DNA from 3 places in the Micromonospora sagamiensis genome. Region 3 is predicted to be linked to each of the others. Evidence: riboswitches for the same ligand, from Rfam matches in the RefSeq annotation. Region 3 holds a riboswitch; each other region holds the start of a gene.
The links. Region 3 has a riboswitch for cobalamin ahead of IGA62_RS26080 (energy-coupling factor ABC transporter permease). Riboswitches for the same ligand answer to the same signal wherever they lie in the genome.

Region 1: linked by a shared signal. The riboswitch ahead of bluB (5,6-dimethylbenzimidazole synthase) and the one ahead of IGA62_RS26080 (energy-coupling factor ABC transporter permease) in region 3 are both predicted to bind cobalamin.
Region 2: linked by a shared signal. The riboswitch ahead of IGA62_RS30445 (ABC transporter substrate-binding protein) and the one ahead of IGA62_RS26080 (energy-coupling factor ABC transporter permease) in region 3 are both predicted to bind cobalamin.

What each region holds. Positions count from the first base shown of each region.
Region 1 covers NZ_AP023438.1:3,252,872-3,255,124, reverse strand. Annotated here, with positions in the region: gene IGA62_RS14265 (Rieske 2Fe-2S domain-containing protein) at 1-483, opposite strand, end outside; gene bluB (5,6-dimethylbenzimidazole synthase) at 607-1,233, opposite strand; cobalamin riboswitch at 1,285-1,454, opposite strand; gene IGA62_RS14255 (EamA family transporter) at 1,537-2,253, shown strand, end outside.
Region 2 covers NZ_AP023438.1:6,786,416-6,788,668, reverse strand. Annotated here, with positions in the region: gene IGA62_RS28920 (dihydrodipicolinate synthase family protein) at 1-106, shown strand, start outside; gene IGA62_RS28915 (sugar phosphate isomerase/epimerase family protein) at 169-933, shown strand; cobalamin riboswitch at 980-1,160, shown strand; gene IGA62_RS30445 (ABC transporter substrate-binding protein) at 1,190-2,203, shown strand.
Region 3 covers NZ_AP023438.1:6,083,430-6,085,682, reverse strand. Annotated here, with positions in the region: gene IGA62_RS26085 (ABC transporter substrate-binding protein) at 1-443, opposite strand, end outside; cobalamin riboswitch at 578-747, shown strand; gene IGA62_RS26080 (energy-coupling factor ABC transporter permease) at 778-1,458, shown strand; gene IGA62_RS26075 (energy-coupling factor ABC transporter substrate-binding protein) at 1,455-1,772, shown strand; gene cbiQ (cobalt ECF transporter T component CbiQ) at 1,772-2,253, shown strand, end outside.

The DNA.
Region 1 (2,253 bases), 2.8 Mb from region 3:
CTTGTACGCCAGGTGCCCGCCGAGGTACGCCCCGGCGCTCGCCGCGGAGAGCCCGAGGTACGCCAGCGTCCGCCCGAGGTTGTGTCGACCGTTGAGGCGGGCGGCCAGCGAGCCGGCGTAGCAGGCCAGCCCGATGGTGTTCGAGGCGGCGTGCACCAGCCCCACCCGCCGCTGCTCCCGGTTCAGGGCCGCCCAGTCGTTGAGCCCGGCGACGGCGGCCGGCACGGCGCTGGCCGTACCGACCGCCACCAGCGTGGTCGCCGCGCGCCGCTGGCCGGGCATCGCGTCGAGGACGGCGGCGCTGATCCATGCGCCGACCGGCACCTGCACCATCGCCGGGTGCAGCGGATGCCCCAGCCACACGCCGTGCAGCAGGTCACGGACGCGCTGCGGCCGGAGGGTGGCCTGCACCGCCCGCTGGAGGCGGTCGCCGACCCGGTCCAGGCCGGTCGCCTGCTCGATCTTCGTCAGTAGTGCTCGCACCCGTACCGACTTCCCGGTCCGGGAGCTCGCAAACCGGGCGACGGGGACGAACTCCCCGCCCCCGACCGGCGGGGCCTGGACCGGCGGCGACCAGCCTGCTCGGGCGGTCCGTCGCGCCTCCGGTCAGGCGTCCGGCGTCCACCGGTCGTGATGGATGGCGGCGGTGAGCGGACGGGCCTGCCGCCAGCCGTGCCGGGCCAGGTCGGGTACGGCCTCGAAGTGGGTGACCGGCCCGAGGCAGAGCCACGCGACCGGGCGGATGCCGGCGGGAATGCCGAGCAGGTCGGCCAGCCAGGGTTCCCGGTAGAAGGAGACCCAGCCGACGCCGAGCCCTTCGGCCGTGGCGGCGAGCCAGAGGTTCTGGATGGCCAGGCAGGTCGAATAGAGGCCGGTGTCGGCGATGGCGTGCCGGCCGAGCACCGCCGGCCCGCCCCGCGACTGGTCGTGGGTGACCACGATCGACAGGGTCGACTCCCGCACTCCGTCGATCTTGATACGGGCGAACCGTTCGGCCGCCTCCCCCTCCAGAGTGGCGGCGAAGACGTCCCGCTCGGTCCGGACGTGCTCGTGGAAGCGGTGTCGGGTGTCGGCGTCCCGCACCACGACGAAGTCCCAGGGCTGGGAGTAGCCGACGCTCGGTGCGGCGTGCGCCGCGGCCAGCACCCGGTGCAGGGTGTCGTCGGGCACCGGCTCCCCGGTGAACTGGGCGCGTACGTCCCGACGGCGGTGGATGACGTCGTACAGGTCCATGGCAGGCTCCCGCTGCGCTCGGCCCACCCGGGCAGGGGTGGGCGCGTGACGCGAGGCCGGTCTTCGGACTCCCGGATCGACGCCGTGCCGTCCGCCTTCCCAGCCCTCCCGGACCAGTGGCTGCGCTGTGCGCGTGGACGGTGGCTCCCCGGTCACCGCGGCGGGCCCGTGCCGGATTCGCACCGGCTTCCCGATTCTCCCCGCTCGCGCGGGGCACCTCACTGTGTCGTGCCGTCGAGCATCGTAGCCGGAAGGACGGGATTCCGGTCGCCCTCCGGCGGACGGGACGGCATGGTGGTGCGCATGTACGCGCACGCCCTCCGTCCACAGCCGGTTCCCACCACCACCGTCGCCCGGATCGTCAACGCGGTCGGTCACCCCGACGCCGTTCCGCCGTCGCTGCTGATGCTGCTCGGGATGCTCTCCACCCAGCTCGGCGCGGCGGTGGCCAAGCAACTGTTCGGCAGCACCAGCCCCGGTGGCACGACCACGCTACGGCTCGGCTTCGCCGCGCTGATCCTGGTCGCGCTCGCCCGTCCCGGGCTGCGCCTGGGCTGGCGTACCGGCGGTCTGGTGGTGGGCTTCGGCCTGATGCTCGCGCTGATGAACCTCAGCTTCTACGCCGCCCTGCACCGGGTGCCGCTGGGTGTGGCGGTGACCATCGGCTTCGCCGGGCCGCTGCTGGTGGGGCTGGCCGGCAGCCGCCGGCTGCTCGACGTGCTCTGGGCGGTCCTGGCCGGTGGCGGCGTCCTGCTGATCAGTGGCCTGGGCGGGACGGCGGTCGACGGGCTCGGGCTGCTCTTCTGCGTCGGCACCGCGGTCGGCTGGGCCGGTTACGTGGTGTTCGGCGGCGCGGTCAGCAAGCGGGTGCCCGGCACCCGGGGGCTGGCCCTGGGCATGGCCGTCGGCGCGCTCGCCGTGCTGCCGTTCGGTGTCGCGGGCAGCGGCACCACGCTGCTCGACCCGTGGATCCTGCTGCTCGGCGTCGGCGTGGCGCTGCTGTCGTCGGTGCTGCCGTAC
Region 2 (2,253 bases), 700 kb from region 3:
GGCCCGGCTGCTCGTCCTCGCCGATGCCGCCGGGCTGCTGGCCGACCCCGACCTGGCCGCCGCCCGGGCCCGCGCGTACCTCACCGTCGCCGGGGTGGCCCAGTGACCGCCCCCCGGGTCGACCGGTCGGCCGGGCTGGCCCGGTTCTCCTTCAACCAGGCCACCTCGATGAACTGGCCGTTGGAGGAGGCCGTCGCGGCCTGCGCCGACGCGGGCGTGCCGGGCATCGGGCTGTGGCGCGAGCCGGTCGGGGCGTACGGCGTCGAGCGGGCAGCCCGGCTGGTCCGCGCCGCCGGGCTCACCGTCACCTCACTCTGCCGGGGCGGCTTCTTCACCGCCGACGACTGGCGGGCGGAGAACCTGCGGGCCATCGAGGAGGCCGCCACCCTCGACTGCCCGGTGCTGGTGCTGGTCTCCGGCGGCCTGCCCGCCGGCAGCCGGGACCTCGACGGGGCCCGGCAGCGGGTCGCCGACGCCATCGCCGAGCTGGCGCCGCACGCCACGGCGGCCGGGGTGCGGCTGGCCATCGAGCCGCTGCACCCGATGTTCTGCTCCGACCGGTGCGTGATCTCCACCCTCGGGCAGGCCCTCGACATCGCCGAGCGGTTCGAAACGGAGGCCGTCGGCGTGGTGGTCGACGCCTACCACGTGTGGTGGGACGACACGGTCCACCAGCAGATCGCCCGCGCCGGGGAGCGGATCGCGGCCTTCCAGGTCTGCGACTGGATCACCCCGCTGCCCGAGGGGGTGCTGCTCGGTCGGGGCCTGCCCGGCGAGGGCTGCATCGACCTGCGCGGGCTCCGGAGCGCGGTGGACACCACCGGCTACACCGGACCGATCGAGGTGGAGGTCTTCCACGGCGACGTCTGGGCCCGGCCCGGCCGGGAGGTGCTGGCCGCCTCGGTGGAGGGCTACCTGCGACACGTGCTCTGACCACGCGGGTGGTCTTCGTCACCATGACACCCGCGCGCGGCAGCGGCTAGGGTGACGCTGCCGTGGTGCACGGGAAACCGGTGAAGTACCGGTGCGGCCCTCGCCACTGTGATCGGGAGTCCGCGGCCCTCGTCGAAAATGAGGTCACTGGGCGTACGCGCCTGGGAAGGCCGGCCACGGACGCACCTCCCGTCAGCCAGGAGACCGGCCACGGCACTGTGACGACCCGTCCACGAGGTGCTGGAAGGCAATCCCGATGCGCGAGCGCGCTCTGTCCACCCTGTCCCGGCGCGTCGCCGCGCCGCTGACCGTCCTCATCGTCCTCCTCGGCGGCTGCGGCACCGGGGACGACTCCACCCCGGCTGCCCCGGAGTCGGCCGCCGCGGTCGAGATGACCAACTGCGGCACGCCGGTCCGGGTGGCCGCGCCGCCCCGGCGGGCGGTGACCATGAACCAGCCGGCCACCGAGATCATGCTGGCCCTCGGGCTGGCGGACCGGATGGCCGGCACGGCCTACCTGGACGACGCCATCCTGCCGGAGTACGCCGCCCCGTACGCCTCGGTGCCGGTGCTGGCCGAGAAGTACCCCGCGAAGGAGAAGCTGCTCGAGGCCGAGCCCGACTTCGTCTACGGCTCCTTCCACAGTGCCTTCGGCGACGAGGGCGCCGGTGACCGGACCGAGCTGGCGAGGCTCGGCATCGGCACGTACCTCTCCCCGGCCGGCTGTCCCGCGCCGCACCGACCCGCGAAGCTGACCATCGACCACGTGTTCGGTGAGATCCGGGACGTCGCGGCCATCTTCGGCGTACCCGACCGCGCCGAGAAGCTCATCGCCGACCAGCGGACCCGGATCGCCACGGCCGCCGGTCGGGTCGACGGTGCCGGTGATCTCTCCCTGCTCTGGTGGGACGAAGGGACCGACGCGCCGGGTGTGGGCGCCTGCTGCGGCACTCCCGGCCTCATCATGTCCTCGGTCGGGGTCGGCAACGCGTTCGCCGACCTGACCGGCGCCTGGGCCGACAGCGGCTGGGAGACCGTCGCCGAACGCGATCCCGACGTGATCGTGCTGGTCGACGCGGCATGGGACACGGCCGCCGCGAAGAAGGCGTTCCTGACCGGCCACCCCACGCTGCGGCACCTCAGGGCGGTGACCGGGCAGCGCTTCGTCGTCATCCCCTTCTCCGCCACCTCCGCCGGGGTGCGCGTCGTGCGCGGCGTCGAGGCGCTCGCCGAGGGCGTCGTCCGGCTCCCCGACGGGACCGGGCGCTGACCACCGCGACCGCGCCGCCCACCCCGGCCGCCCTCCGGCCGGCCCGGCCC
Region 3 (2,253 bases):
AAGATGACGGTCGACGGGTCGGGTGCGGTGACGGAGGCGAGCATGTCCAGGTCGGACCGGAGCGTCGAGTCGACCTTCGGGTCCAGCACCGCCCGGTAGGTGAAGACGACGTCCTGCGCGGTCAGCGGGCTGCCGTCGTGGAAGACCACGCCGTCGCGCAGCTTCGCCGTGACCGTCCTCCCGTCGGCGGACACGGTCGGCAGCTCGCGGGCCAGGGCCGGCACGAGCTGGTTGCGGGCGTCCCGGGCGACGAGGCCGTCGAAGATGAGCGAACCGCCGTCGACGCCGTAGTTCAGCACCGGGTTCAGCGTGTCCGGCTCGCCCGCCGTCGCCACCACGAGGGTGTCGGCACCAGCAGCCGTGGAGGTGGCTGTCGGGGTCGAACAGGCGGACAGGGCGAGAAGACCGGTGGCGACCATCGCCACCATTCGCGCAGACCCCAAGGGGCTCCTCTTTCCTGGTCGACGACGTGCCGCGGTGGCCGACGCACCGCAGAGGCCATCCTGACGCAGTTGCCAATGATGTGCAATAGCGGCCACGGAGGGACGGGCCGCTTGCCCCGCCGGGTGGCGGGTCGATAGCCTCTCGCCGTCAAGGTGCACGGGAAGCCGGTGGAAGACCGGCGCGGCCCTCGCCACTGTGACCGGGGAGTGACCTCCGACTTGCGCCACTAGGCCGACGGCCTGGGAAGGCCGGGGGAAGCATCGATCCGGGAGCCAGGAGACCGGCCTTGATGCACGGATCTCGTCCACGAGGTGCTGGAGAGGAAGGTCTTCGATGCACATCGCCGAGGGGTACCTACCCCCGGTGCAGGCAGCGGCATGGTTCGCGGCGTCCGCACCCTTCGTCGTCCACGGCAGCCGGGCTCTGGTCCGGCAGGTCCGGCAGGACCCCGAATCCAAGTTGTTGCTGGGAGCGGCGGGTGCCTTCACCTTCGCACTGTCGGCCCTGAAGATCCCGTCGGTGACCGGATCCTCGTCCCACCCCACCGGCACCGGCCTCGGCACGGTGCTGTTCCGGCCCCCGGTGATGAGCGTCCTCGGTGGCCTCGTGCTGCTGTTCCAGGCGGTCCTGCTGGCCCACGGCGGGCTGAGCACCCTCGGTGCCAACGTCTTCTCGATGGCCGTCGTCGGCCCCTGGGTGGCCTACGGCGTCTACCTGCTGACCCGCCGCCTCGGCGGCGGGCTCGACGTGGCGGTCTTCCTGGCCGCCGCGCTGGGCGGCCTGGCGACCTACTGCGTCACGAGCATGCAGCTCGCGTGGGCGTTCCCCGACCCGACGTCCGGTTTCCTCGGCGCGTTGGCGAAGTTCGCCGGGATCTTCGCCGTCACCCAGATACCCCTCGCGATCAGCGAGGGACTGCTGTCGGTGCTGGTGGTACGGCTGCTCACCCGGGTCAGCGGAGACGATCTGCGGCGCCTCGGCGTGCTGCGCAAGCCCCAGGAGGTACCGGCGTGAAGCGCTTCGGACGGGTCAACCTGCTCCTGCTACTGGCGGTGGTCGCGCTGGCCGCGGCCCCGCTGCTGCTCGGGCTCGGCGGATCGGCCGAGGAGCCGTTCGCCGGCGCCGACGCCCAGGCGGAGGAGGCGATCGTCACCGACCACCCGGACTACGAGCCGTGGTTCTCCGCCATCTACGAGCCGCCCTCCGCCGAGATCGAGTCGGGCCTGTTCGCCCTCCAGGCGGCGGTGGGCGCCGGCTTCCTCGGCTACTACTTCGGGGTCGCCCGCACCCGGCAGCGGCTGCGCGACACCAACGCCTCCGCCGACTAGTGTTCGCCCTCGACGTCGCCGCGCACACCGGTCCCTGGCGGCTACGGCACCCGGGCGAGAAGGCACTGCTGGCGCTGGGCCTGCTGGGCTGCGCGGTGATCCTGCCCACCTGGCCGGGAGCCGCGTTGGCGGGCACCGCCGCCGCGCTGCTGCTCGTCGGTCCGGCCCGGGTGCCCGTGCCGGTGCTGTTGCGGGCGGCCCGGGTGCCGGCGCTGTTCATCGCCACCTCCGCGCTGCCCCTGCTGGTCTCCGTGCACTCCCCGACCCGGATCGGCTGGAACCCGGCCGGGGCCGGGTTGGCGGCGACGACCACCGGCCGGGCGGCGGCGGCCCTGCTGTGCCTGCTGCTGTTCAGTGCCACCACTCCCCTCTCCGACGTCCTGCCGAGGCTGGTCCGGCTCGGCGTGCCGCCGGCGGTGACCGAGGTCGCCGCGCTGACGTACCGGATGCTGTTCCTGCTGGTCGACAGCGTGCGTGCGGT